Regions from separate parts of the Bradyrhizobium sp. Unk1 genome, predicted to be linked through region 1. Evidence: riboswitches for the same ligand, from Rfam matches in the RefSeq annotation. Region 1 holds a riboswitch; each other region holds the start of a gene.
What was found. A riboswitch is a leader RNA that binds a small molecule or an ion and turns the genes downstream of it on or off. The one in region 1 is predicted to bind cobalamin.

Region 1 (4,351 bases):
AAAGAGCCGGCATGGCTGCGCCTCGGGCTTCCCGGCAGCGAAGCCGAATGGACGCGCCTTGCCGAGGCGCTAGCGCGCTAGCGCGAGCAGGCCTTCGACGTCGAGATGCTGTTCGATATGATCCGCGAGGGCATCGAGCGCGCTCTCGACCCTGGCATGATAAGGCTCGTCGCCGGCGGGAATATCGAGCTTTGCGAGATACGCCTTGCGGAAATCGTCCGACGTGAACAGGCCGTGCAGATAGCTGCCCTGCACGCGGCCATCGCGCGAGATCGCGCCTTCGGGCCCGCCGTTCAGCTTCGCAAACGGGCGCGCGCGATCCGGCCCGTCGGTGCGGCCAATGTGGATCTCGTAGGCCTCGATCGGCTGGTCCGTGGCGGCGTGCACGGCCGCGACGCGCGTCAGCGTCTTCTGCGGGCTCATCATTGTCTCAACATCCAGAAGTCCGAGACCCGGCGTGTCGCCGGCAGGGCCTTCGATGCCGTCAGGGTCGGCCACGCTGCGCCCGAGCATCTGATAGCCGCCGCAGAGGCCAAGCACATGGCCGCCGCGGCGGTGATGCGCCAGGAGATCGATGTCCCAGCCCTGCGCGCGCAGGAAGGCGAGATCGCCGCGGGTGGATTTGGAGCCGGGGATGATGACGAGGCTGATATCGCCGGGGATGGCTTCGCCGGGGCGCACCATCACGAGATCGACGCCAGGCTCGAGCTTCAGCGGATCGAGATCATCGAAATTGGCGATCCGCGACAGCGCGAGGCAGGCGATCTTGCACTGGCCCGGCTTGCGCGCATCGCTCAGGCCCAGCGCGTCCTCGGCCGGCAGCTCGCCGGCGCGCGCGAACCAGGGCAGCACGCCAAGGCCGCGCCACGCGGTCTTCTGCTCGATCAGCTTGTAGCCGTCATCGAACAGCGAGGGGTCGCCGCGGAACTTGTTGATGACAAAACCCTCGATCATCGCGGCATCGTCGGGGTCGATCACCGTCTTGATGCCGACGAGCTGGGCGATGACGCCGCCACGGTCGATGTCGCCGACCAGCACGACCGGCACGTCGGCCTTGCGCGCAAAGCCCATATTGGCGATGTCGGCCTTGCGCAGGTTCACTTCGGCCGGGCTGCCGGCGCCTTCCACCAGCACCAGATCAGAGCGTGCCTTCAGCCGCTCGAAACTCTCCAGCACCGCGCCCATCAGCGAGGGCTTCATCGCCCCATATTCACGCGCCCGCGCGGTCGCGATGCGCTTTCCCTGGACGATGATTTGTGCGCCGACGTCGGTCTCCGGCTTCAGCAGCACCGGGTTCATGTCGGTGTGCGGCTCGACGCCGGCGGCCAGCGCCTGAAGCGCCTGCGCGCGACCGATCTCGCCGCCGTCGACAGTGACGGCCGCGTTGTTCGACATGTTCTGCGGCTTGAAGGGCAGCACGCGCAGGCCGCGCCGCGTGAAGGCGCGGGCGAGGCCGGCGACGATGAGCGATTTGCCCACGTCCGAGCCGGCCCCCTGGATCATCAATGCGCGCGCCATCGAATTCAGAACTCGACGCCGGCCTGGGCCTTGATGCCGGAGCGGAAGGGGTGCTTGACCAGCGTCATCTCGGTGACGAGATCGGCGATCTCGATCAGCTCGTCCTTGGCGTTGCGCCCGGTGAGCACGACATGCGTCATCGGCGGCTTCTGCGTTTTCAGGAACTCGACGACCTCGGCGATGTCGAGATAGTCGTAGCGCAGCGCGATGTTGATCTCGTCGAGCACGACCATGCGCAGATTGGAATCTGATATCAGCTCCTTGGCCTTCGCCCAGCCGGCCTGCGCTGCGGCGATGTCGCGGGCGCGGTCCTGCGTCTCCCAGGTGAAACCTTCGCCCATCGCATGGAACTGGCAGAGCTCGCCGAAATGGCCGGTGAGCAGGCGCCGCTCGCCGGTGTCCCAGGCGCCCTTGATGAACTGCACGACCGCGCAGGGGAAGCCATGGGCGACACAGCGGACGATCATGCCGAAGGCGGAGGAGGACTTGCCCTTGCCGGCGCCGGTGTGGACGATGATGAGGCCCTTCTCGCCGCTCTTGGTCGCCATGATCTTGTCGCGGGCGACCTTGATTTTCGCCATTTTCGCGGCGTGGCGGGCGTCGGTTTCCTCGGCCGTTTGGGTATCCGGTTCAGGCGTCATCGGACCTGGTCCTTCGGCTTGACAAGAGGCGGCCGGGGGCAAATGGTGGCCCGGCGTTGGTTCCTGTCCTATGACAGGCGAAGAGGGAATGCGATAGGGTCCGAATCGACAAGATTCGGGTCCAAACTGCAGCCGCCCCCGCGACCGTGACCGGAGAGATGCCCGAAGCCACTGATCCCCCAGGGGATCGGGAAGGCGGGGATCGAAGGGCCAAAAGCCCTGCTCCGCAAGCCGGGAGACCTGCCAGCGCGGACGAGTTTTGGACCGGCGGACGGGGTGTTCCGCGACGGGGAAACGGACCTTCGGGGGAATGGTCCGTGTGCCTCTTCGCCTCCCGCTGTTTATCCTGGAAGAGGCGATGACCGTCACACTTCACGTCTGTATTACCTGCCGTGCCGGCCAGACGCTCGACGAGGGTGAGACGACGCCCGGCAAGCGCCTGCATGGTGCGATCCTCGACGCCGGCGTGCCCGAGGGCGTCAATGTGGTTCCCGTCGAATGCCTGTCGGCATGCAGCCAGGGCTGCTCGGTTGCGCTCAGCGCGCCCGGCCGCTGGTCCTATGTCTATGGCCGTCTGTCAGAGGCCCATGCGAGCGACGTGGTCGCGGGTGCTGCGGCCTATGCCGCCGCGCCCGATGGCCTCGTGCCCTGGCGCAGCCGTCCCGAAATCTTCCGCAAGCAGTCGCTTGCCCGCATTCCCCCCATTGCCGTGTTGCCGGAGGCCGCCGAATGAACTCGCTCGCAAAAGTCCCTGTGACGGTGGTCACGGGTTTTCTCGGCTCCGGCAAGACCACGCTGATCCAGCATCTGCTCGCAAACCCTGACGGCAAGAAGCTCGCCGTGCTCGTCAACGAGTTCGGCAGCGAAGGTGTCGACGGCGAGATCCTGAAATCCTGCGCCGATGCGAATTGCCCGGAGGAGAACATCGTCGAGCTCGCCAATGGCTGCATCTGCTGCACCGTTGCGGACGATTTCATTCCAACCATGGAAAAGCTCCTGGCGCGGCCGGTGCGGCCCGATCACATCCTGATCGAGACCTCGGGGCTTGCGTTGCCGAAGCCACTCCTGAAGGCGTTCGACTGGCCGGAGATCCGTTCGCGCATCACGGTCGACGGCGTGATCGCGCTGGCCGATGCCGAGGCTGTTGCCGCCGGCCGTTTTGCGCCGGACCCGGCTGCGGTGGAGGCGCAGCGCGCCGCGGATGAAAATCTCGATCACGAGACGCCGCTGTCGGAAGTGTTCGAGGACCAGATCGCCTGCGCCGACATCGTGCTGCTGACCAAGGCCGATCTTGCGGGCGCGGCAGGGATCGAAGCCGCCAAGGCCGCCATCACCGCCGAGATGCCGCGCCGGGTGCCGATGCTATCCGTCACCGATGGCGCGATCGATGCGCGTGTCATCCTCGGCCTCGGCGCTGCCGCAGAGAACGATCTCGCCGCGCGCCCCTCGCATCACGACGGCGAGGAGGATCACGAGCACGACGATTTCGCCTCCGTCGTGATCGATCTTCCGGAGGTCAGCGACATCGACGCACTGGTCGCGTCGGTGCAGCGTCTTTCGCGCGAGCAGAACGTGCTGCGCGTCAAGGGCTATATCGCGGTTGCGGGCAAGCCGATGCGCCTGTTGCTGCAAGCGGTCGGCGAACGCGTGCGCCACCAGTTCGACAAGCCCTGGGGCGCAGGTCACAGGCAGTCAAAGCTCGTCGTGATCGGCGAGCACGGCGATATCGACGAGGCCGCGATCAAGGCAGGACTTGGTCTCTTGGGATCTGGTATCTGATGCACGTCGTCTTCCGCGAGAGCCGCGGTCTCGAGGAGACCGCGACGCCAAGGGACATCGGCCAGGACCCGGCCGATCTCGTGGTGCTCTCGTATTCGGATTCCGACCTTGCCGCGTTCGCGGCCGGCTGGCTGCGCGGCCGCAACAGCCTGCCGTCGCTGCGGCTCGCCAATCTCGCAGAGCTGCGTCATCCGTTGTCGGTCGACACCTATATCGAGCGCACGCTGTCGCAGGCACGCGGCATCCTGGTGCGCCTGATCGGCGGTGAATCCTATTGGCAGTACGGGCTCGCGGCCCTGCAGCAGCTCGCGAAGGACCGCAACATCGTGCTGGCCGTGCTGCCGGCCGACGGCCGCGACGATTCGCGGCTCGATGGCTACTCGACCCTTCCGGTTTCGACGCTGCGCCGGCTC
Region 2 (4,351 bases), on a different contig from region 1:
GCCGGTCGAATCAAGGAGGCCGACGCGCCCCTTGCCGATCAGCGTGCGCGGATCGACGGACGACAGATCGATCATTGACATGCGAGGCACTCCTCATAGTCGGTGCGCTGCGGCGCCGGCGTTGCCGTGTCATCCTCGGCAATCTTGCCGGCGAACGCCGCGCGCGAGATCGATATTGAACGGCAGTAGTAGAGGCTCTTCACCCCACGCTTCCATGCCGTCCAGTGCAGCATGTGGAAGGTCCCACTTATCGACGTCGGCCGGCAGATAGAGGTTGATCGACTGGCTCTGGCAAATGAATGGGGCGCGATCGGCGGCAAGCTCGACGATCCAGCGCTGGTCGACCTCAAAAGGCGGTGCGAAGGACCGCTTTCTCGTGCTCCGACAGGATGTCGAGATGGGCGACCGCCCCCTCGTGCGCGATGATCGACTGCCAGGTCGCCGAGGTGTCGGTGCCCTTGGCGGCCAGCACCTTGGCGAGATGCGGATTACGCACCGAGATGGCGCCGGATAGCGTCTTGTGGGTGTAGATGTTGGCCGGGATTGGCTCGGTGCAGGCGCTGGTGCCGCCGCAGATGATGCTTATCGAGGCGGTCGGCGCGATCGCCATCTTGTGGCTGAAGCGCGCCATCACGCCGCGTTCCAGGGCATCCGGGCACGGGCCACGCTCGCGAGCGAGCGCCACGGATGCCGCGTCGGCATCGCGACGGATTTGTCGGAACATGTTCAGATTGAACGACTTGGCCAGGACACTCTCCATCGGAATGCCCTTGGCCTGGAGAAACGAGTGGAAGCCCATGACGCCGAGGCCAACGGAGCGTTCGCGCAGGGCGGCGTAGCGGGCACGCTTCATGCCGTCCGGCGCCACTGTGATGAAGTGGGTGAGCACGTTGTCGAGGAGGCGCATGACGTCCTCGATGAAGCCGGGCTCCTTATTCCACTGGTCCCAGGTCTCGAGGTTGAGCGACGGCAGGCAGCACACCGCGGTGCGCTCCTCGTCGCGATGATCGATGCCGGTCGGCAGCGTAATCTCGCTGCACAGGTTGGAGGTCGAGACCTTGAGGCCGAGCTCGCGCTGGTGCTTGGGGAGCGCGCGGTTCACGGTGTCGATGAACAAGAGATAAGGCTCGCCCGTCTGCAGCCGGTTCTCAAGGATACGTTGCCACAGCTGGCGGGCATCGATCTCGCGGACGACCTCGTTAGTCTTCGGGCTGCGGAGAGCGAACGTGGTGCCGGCACCCACGGCACGCATGAACTCGTCGGTGACGTTGATGCCGTGATGTAGGTTGAGGCTCTTGCGGTTGAAGTCGCCGGACGCCTTGCGGATCTCGAGGAACTCCTCGATCTCGGGATGGTGGATATCGAGATAGACCGCCGCCGAGCCGCGCCGCAACGAGCCCTGGCTGATCGCCAGCGTCAGGCCGTCCATGACGTGGATGAACGGGATGATGCCCGAGGTGACGCCGCCCCTCACTTTCTCGCCGATCGAGCGAACATTCCCCCAGTAGGTGCCGATGCCGCCGCCGTTGGAGGCAAGCCAGACGTTCTCGTTCCAGGTGCCGACGATGCCTTCGAGCGAGTCCGACACCGAGTTAAGGAAGCACGAGATCGGCAGGCCGCGCGGGGGGGCGCCGTTGGAGAGCACCGGTGTGGCCGGCATGAACCACAGTCGAGACATCCCATCATACAGACGTTGGGCATGCGCAACATCGTCCGCGAAGGCGCAAGACACCCGGGCGAACATGTCCTGGAGGCTTTCGCCGGCGAGCAGATAACGGTCGGTCAGCGTCAGCTTGCCGAACGACGTCAGCAGGTTGTCGCGCGACCGATCGAGCGTGAGGTCAGACGGCCTTGGCGATGGCGCGAGGGGCCTTGGCAGCGGAGCCGGCGATGGCGGCGGCTGCACAAGACACAGTTCAGGCGTGGTAGGCTTGGCCTGCGCTGGGAGCGGCCGCACACTCGGCATCTCGATGAGATGACCATGCTGATCGAAATCGTAAGACGGCGACATCGGCAACCCCGCGATGTTTGAGGCTGGGGGGCCGTGCGGACGACTTGCGAGGAGACCGGGCAAATATCACCAGTTGCAAGCAACCCACCGGGGCACCCCGCCCGAGGACGTTCGTTCTGTCGCGGCAGGTCTCCTGGCTCGCGGGTCGCTGCGGCTGTCGGCCTTCCCAGCGCTGTCGCGCCAGTGACCATGATGACAACCGCTCGCCGCTTACAGTTGCGGGGGCAGCCTCGGAATAGCCGTTGCCGGCGCACTGGGTTCCCTCTTAGCTTCCATCCTACGAGATGCGGGAATGGAAGACCCGTGACGGGCTACATATAGGCGCCGCTCGCGGAGATTCGTCAAGGCGGCACCGTCAAGTTAACGAATTGGAGCAGCCCCAAGGTCGAGGTTCGGCGAGCGCTTGTCGTGGAGATCTCGCGCCAAGTCGCAAAGGCTCGCTCGCGCGAAGCACGACGGAAGTCGGCAGTGACGGCTCCGAGAGAGAGGATGTGGAAAAGGTTCGCGACCTGATCATGAACTGACAGAAAAGTTGAGCCTGACGGGACGATTTGAAACGCTTCATGATCCGATCGCGTCGCCTGTCACCCTTCCGGCGTTCGTGGTCTGGACTATCCCTTCACCCGGCGATGTCCGCTGTAGGTGCTTCCCGTCGAGTCTCTACTCCTCCCCCCTGGCAGGGGCTTGGCTCGGGATTGGCAATGAAGGTTTCCGCGACTTTGAGCAGTTCTGCTCCTCTTTCCCCAAGGGCCTCGAATCGGCCCATCTATACGGCGCATACGACCTCGGGACAAAAGGACTAGAGTCTGTTCCGCTCACGGATTGAGCAGCCGAGCGTCAGGGCGTGTACTGTTGCCCGCCAGCATTTGATGCTAGTGAACAGCGGTTAATAAATCACTGAAAGTGCATTGCATGCCTTGGCGAGCAATGGAGTGCGAAGATCTTCCATCTGTGAACGCGATCGTAGATCGCGTTCACCTCAATTACCCTGAGGATGAGGCCGTATTCTCGGAGCGGCTTCGGCTTTACCCCGCCGGATGCTTCGTGCTTGAGCGCGAGGCGATTGGTGCTGCTGGCTATATTTCATCCATCCTTGGCACTTCAAAAGCCACCCGCTCTCAATGTCCTTCTAAAATCCGTACCCGACGCCGCATCCACATATTATATCCACGATATCGCGCTATTGCCCGAGGCGCGGTCTGGCGGCGCAGCGTCCGAGGTTGTGCGCAAGCTGATTAGCCACGCTAGGCGCGCGCACCTTCCAAACGTTTCCCTGGTTGCTGTGAACGGCTCAACGAGGTTCTGGGAGAGGAATAGCTTCCAGACGCTGGAAGACCCGCAAGTGAACGAGAAGCTTGCTAGCTACGACGAGCAGGCCAAGTATATGGTTCATCGCTTCTCATGATATTTCTGTAGCGGCTGTTAGAACACTACCAACAAGTCGCATTGGGTTTGGGCATAGCCGCCCCAGAGACCGCGTTGCGCACTACGATGACCGAGCCCCGGGATGAGGAGACCGAGCAAGGCCGGCAGGCTGACCAGGGAAGGCGAAAGCTTCCAGAATACGTTGAACCGCAGCGATCTTGAAGAGGAATAGCAAGAGCAGCCGCACAACGAAAGTGTTGATGATCGGGACGCCCATCACGAGGCTCCCGTATTTCGAGGAGCCGGCACCTCGACATAGGCCCAGATGAAGGCGAGTGGGCAGAGGGCAAAGCCGAAGAACAAGGTAATCCAGCCCGCGGCGATCACCGCCTGAGCATAGGGATGGTTGCGCGTCTTTGCGATGTGCCCTCGTGCTTCACCTGAAGGAGGAAGAAAAATCAAGACTGCGAGACCAGCGCATCGTCTCCGCCTATTCCGATCCTTACGTAGTTTCTGGAAATGATCTAAAACAATGATTGCTAGCTTGAGATACGAGCAGCGCGCCAAGATTATCCGGCTGCCCGTCCCCCGTGTGAAGGAACGCTTCCGTTCTGGCGAAGATCAATATGTCGTGGCGACCGGGCCACCCCAGCGGTAGTTCACGCGGACCAAACCGATATCGACGTCCTGACCGATACGGGCAGTCCCCGCAAAAGCGCCCACCGGAACACCTACGATTCCTGTTGAAAAGAAGAAGTCTACGTCCCGATGCCCCATGAACAGGTGGTCGTACTCAACGCCGATGGACCAGTTCGGAGCGAAGCCAAATTCAAGGCCCGCTCCTACCGTGCCGCCCCAACGGGTTTCGCTGCCGTTGTCGATGGTCAGCCCAGTCGCAAAATCGGAGACCCGGTATTTGTCGCGGACAACCGCCGCGCCACCCTTCACATAAAGCAGCACGTTATTCCAGGCATA
Region 3 (4,351 bases), on a different contig from region 1:
GTCCTGGAAGTTGAAGCGGTCGCCGACGTGACGGACGAGGCCGCCGATCTCCACCGGCAGTTTCGTATCGAAGCGATAGGAGGCGCCGGCGTTGGCGATGAAGTTGGGAACGTTGGGCGGCGTCTTGCCCGAATAGGACTGGAAGTCACCATTGCCGTCGACATAGGTGAAGTCGATGAAGCGCGACTGCACGAAGGCGACGTTGCCCCATAGTTTCAGGCCGGCGACCGGATTGACCGCGGCGGCAATCTCGACGCCCTTGGAGGCCATCTTGCCGGCGACGTTGAAGAGGATGCCGCTTTCCGGGACGTAGACGTTCTTGCGCTCGATGTCGAAGGCCGAGAACGTGGCCTCCGCGCGCTTGTCGGCCGACAGCAGCTTCACGCCGGTCTCGTAGGTCCGCGACGTCGTGAGCAGCAGCGGCGTCGTGGGCCTGAGGATGAAGATGTTCGCCACCGTCGGGTCGGCTGCCGTCGCGTACTGGCTGTAAAGCATCACGCCGGGCGCGATGTCCCAGGTGTAGCCGATGCGTCCGGTGACCGGATTGAACGTCTTCGAGAAAGGATAGTTGGCTTTCAGAAGGCCATTCTCGTCGAAGCGGGTCCGCGACAGCTCGATATTCTCAAAACGGATGCCGCCGATCAGCGCGAAGGTCGAGGTCAGCTTGAGCCGGTCCTCGAACGACAGCGAGGCGGTGTCGAGATGGGTGTAGATTTTCTCGTCGGCGCGTGGGCCATAGAACCCCCGATCCGGGTTGAGGAGGTCGACGTAGTCATTGAAGAACAGCGTGTCCTGCGAGACGTTGAACTGGTTGCTGCTCGCCGCCACGGTGGCGACGAAGCGATTGTCCATTCCGCCGACGTTGGAATTGACGGTGAGGTCGGTGATGTTGCCGTAGAGCCGCTGCGCGTGATCGAGCGCCAGGCGCTCGCGGTAGATGCTCTGCGCGCCTGCGAAATTGCCTACGGTCTGGTCAAACGACGAGATCTCGTTGTTGAACCAGTGCCGGTGGGCGTCATAGCCATAGACCTGGCTTTTCAGCGAGATGTTGTTGGTGATGTCCCATTGAAAGCCGCTGCGCAGCCAGAGCTCGTTGGCGCCGCTGTGATTGTCGAGCACATTGTAGTTCGTGGTCAGCGTGCGCGCGTCGATGGTGACCGGGACCGGCGTGCCGCCGCCGAGGTAATAGTTGCTCCAGAGGCCGGACACGATGCCGTACGTCGGCACGATGCCCGGCGCGTTCGCCGGCACGAGCGGCGTTCCCCAGTAGAAGCGGTCGTTGTCCTGCCTGTATTCGGTCGCGCCCCAGATCTTCAGGTTCTCGTTGACGCGATAGTTCAGCTGGCCCGATACGTTGCTGAGCTTCGAATAGGTGTCGTCGATAAAGCCCTTGTTGTTGAAATGGCTGATGTCGAAGCGGTAGTCGAGGCCGTTGATCAGCGTGCTGCCGCCCGATCCGTAACCGGCGCGATAGCCGTTGAAGGAATCGTAGGAGGTGAAGGCGTCGTTGACGATTGGTCCGGTGTGCGGCGCCTTGTTCACGTAGTTGATGGCGCCGCCGGTCGCACCGAGGCCCGCCACCAGCGAGTCCGGTCCCTTGATGATCTCGACCTGCTGGAGGCCAGCCACGTCCATGGGACGGCCGGTCATGGTCGACGGCCCGATCGGGATGCCGTTGTAGAGCGTGGAGATCTGGTCGCCGGAAAAGCCACGCATCGAGAAGATGGCGGGCGCGCCGGGCGCATCGCCGCCGGTGACGCCGACTGCAGCCTTGGCGATGTCGGTCGTGGTCCGGATGCCCAGGTCCTGCATCGTCTGATGACTGATGACCTCGACGGTCGCCGGCATCTCGCGCGCCGTGATCCCGAGCCGGGAGCCGACGTCGGTGACGGCGGCCGTGTTCAGCGGCGTCTGCACCGGGCCGCTCGGAGCTTGCGTGGCCGGAACGGCGACAGCAGGGGCGCCACGATTGCGTCCCGCGGCGCGCCGGGCCGCGCGCTGCTTCTGAGTGCCGGGGCTGACGGCAGGAGCCTGTCGCGGCGCAGGCGGCGACACGATCACCGGGCCGACCTCCCTGGAGCGGTTGTCCTCCGCCGCGCTTTGCGCGAGCGCCGCGGACGATAAGGACACCGACGCGAGCAGAGTAATCAGGAAAGCATGCGACAACGCTGGCCTCGCGCCAGCACGGAAATGAAGATCTTGCACGACAACGCTCTGCGGCGACGCAAACAAACCGTCACCGCGGTTGCCTTAGTCATCCACCTTCGCCCCAGGCGGCGGATGCACCGGCTACTTGTCCGACATCAGGGCACCCCGCCCAATGCGTTCGCGCGTGACCATGGCTGGCAGCAGGTTTCCTGGCTCGCGGGTCATCGCCTTCGACCGCCTTCCCAGAGGCCCAAACGGGGCTCCAGTGGTTCGTTTGGTCGTCGACTATCCGCCTACAGTTGCGGGGGCAGCCGCGGAATTGCCCACTGAGGTGGACGCACCGCATTCCCTTGAAGAGTCCTTGCGGACACTACCGATCACGAAACTGGCATCCGGGGGTGAGCGCGTCAACATCCGCGCGGGCTGTTGGACGGGCCGGTTGGTCGATGGTGGCCTTGTGTTGCTGTTTTGCACGATAGTCCGAAGGACCGCGTCGAAACGTCCAACCGGCCTCCGGACGAGCCTGGGTAACGTACCCTTGACCACGATCAATGACTGCCTTTGGTGTCCGAATATGCTACTGAGGCCGTGTTCCGGCCCGACAAGGCAAGTCGATATTGATGCAGTTCGTCCGTACCATCCTGGCAGTCGCCATCGCCATATCTCTGGCGATGCTGCCGGTCGGCGCGTCCGCGGCGAACCTCGCAATGTCGTCGGACGGCATGCAGACGGCCATGCACATGAGCGGCGACGCCGACATGTCGATGGACGAGTGTTGTCCCGACATGAAGGGAACGGGCTCCCATAGCGACGGCTACAAGTGCGGGATGGGTTTCTGCTGCGTTGGCGGGATCATCGCGCTCGGTGATGTCCGGCCCGTGGCGTTCGAACGTCTCGCCGTCATGGCCAGCACGATGGTTATTCCCCCGGATCAGGTCGTTTCCTTCCGCGGCGGCAGTCCTCCTTTCCGACCTCCTCGAATCTGATCTCGCAAAGCCCGAGACGCGAGCGGCATGCCTGCTCGCGACGACGACTGACGTGCGCGCTTCACGCGCCACGGCGAAAGATCAATTCATGAGGACAGGACAATGCTTTCCAAAATCAGCACCGCGGCTCTCGCCGCCACCCTTTCGCTTGCCGCTTCCACCGCGATGGCGGGCGCGGGCGACTACGCCTTCGAGCCCGTCACTCCGCAGATGAAGAAGGGCGAAGACGTCACGCTCGCCGTTCGCCTGACGAACAAGCAGACCGGCAAGCCGATACCGGATGCGGTCATCTTCAAGACCCGCCTCGACATGGCCCCGGACGGGATGGCCGAGATGGAATCGGCGGTCGCGCCGCTGCCGTCCAGGGAGCCGGGTGTGTACGCCTTCAAGACGGACCTGCCGATGGCCGGCCGCTACCAGATGACGCTGTCCGTGAAGGTGCAGGGCGAACCGGAGACCGTCACCGGCAAGGTGATCGTCACGGCGATCAAGTGAGCGTTCGGGCGCTGCCCGGCGGCGCCCGACATTCCCCTTTTTCCTTCACACGGACGCGCGCTCCCGGGCGCGCGGATACACGACATGAAAACGCTGCGTCTCCTGACGGCTCTTGCGCTGGGCGGTGGCCTGGTCCTGGCCGGTTACTACTGGCATTCGAACGGTGCGGGCTGGCTCGCCGAGGCCGACATGACGTCGGCTGCGGCTGCCGCGGAGCGAACGCCGCTCTACTACCGCGATCCAAGTGGTGCACCGCTCTGGTCTGCGGGTCCGAAGAAGGACGACCGCGCGCGGGACTATCTGCCGGTCTACGACGACGATGGAGCGGCCGTCGCGCCGGCGCTGCCGAAGGCGCAGGCGGCTTCGCCGCGAAAAATCCTTTACTACCGCAATCCCATGGGGCTGCCCGATACGTCGACCGTCCCAAAGAAGGATCCGATGGGGATGGACTATGTCGCCGTTTACGAAGGCGACGACACCGACGACGGCACCGTGAAGCTGTCGCCCGGCAAGATCCAGCGCGCGGGCGTGAAGTCCGAGCCCGTCGCGCGGCGCTCGATCCGGGTCTCGGTGAAGGCGCCCGGCACGATCCAGCTCGATGAACGCCGCGTGTCGGTGATCGCGATGCGCGCCGAAAGCTTCGTGCAGAAGGTTGCCGACGTGACCACCGGCACGCGCGTGAAGGCCGGCCAGCCGCTGATGGAAATCTACAGTTCGGCCGT

Region 2: linked by a shared signal. The riboswitch ahead of AC5ZFO_RS46115 (ribonucleoside-diphosphate reductase subunit alpha) and the one ahead of AC5ZFO_RS01190 (DUF1636 family protein) in region 1 are both predicted to bind cobalamin.
Region 3: linked by a shared signal. The riboswitch ahead of AC5ZFO_RS43735 (TonB-dependent receptor) and the one ahead of AC5ZFO_RS01190 (DUF1636 family protein) in region 1 are both predicted to bind cobalamin.

Annotation. Positions count from the first base shown of each region.
Region 1 covers NZ_JCAMOP010000001.1:277,030-281,380, reverse strand. Annotated here, with positions in the region: gene cobD (threonine-phosphate decarboxylase CobD) at 1-81, shown strand, start outside; gene AC5ZFO_RS01200 (cobyric acid synthase) at 70-1,518, opposite strand; gene cobO (cob(I)yrinic acid a,c-diamide adenosyltransferase) at 1,524-2,159, opposite strand; cobalamin riboswitch at 2,200-2,421, shown strand; gene AC5ZFO_RS01190 (DUF1636 family protein) at 2,518-2,892, shown strand; gene cobW (cobalamin biosynthesis protein CobW) at 2,889-3,938, shown strand; gene cobN (cobaltochelatase subunit CobN) at 3,938-4,351, shown strand, end outside.
Region 2 covers NZ_JCAMOP010000091.1:4,861-9,211, forward strand. Annotated here, with positions in the region: gene AC5ZFO_RS46100 (ribonucleotide-diphosphate reductase subunit beta) at 1-81, opposite strand, end outside; gene AC5ZFO_RS46105 (hypothetical protein) at 72-233, opposite strand; partial or broken gene AC5ZFO_RS46110 (hypothetical protein) at 283-399, opposite strand; gene AC5ZFO_RS46115 (ribonucleoside-diphosphate reductase subunit alpha) at 347-2,011, opposite strand; cobalamin riboswitch at 2,118-2,332, opposite strand; partial or broken gene AC5ZFO_RS46120 (hypothetical protein) at 2,353-2,594, opposite strand; gene AC5ZFO_RS46125 (GNAT family N-acetyltransferase) at 3,006-3,416, shown strand; gene AC5ZFO_RS46130 (DUF3302 domain-containing protein) at 3,653-3,838, opposite strand; gene AC5ZFO_RS46135 (outer membrane protein) at 3,998-4,351, opposite strand, start outside.
Region 3 covers NZ_JCAMOP010000065.1:9,181-13,531, reverse strand. Annotated here, with positions in the region: gene AC5ZFO_RS43735 (TonB-dependent receptor) at 1-2,166, opposite strand, end outside; cobalamin riboswitch at 2,331-2,538, opposite strand; gene AC5ZFO_RS43730 (hypothetical protein) at 2,769-3,134, shown strand; gene AC5ZFO_RS43725 (FixH family protein) at 3,237-3,629, shown strand; gene AC5ZFO_RS43720 (efflux RND transporter periplasmic adaptor subunit) at 3,714-4,351, shown strand, end outside.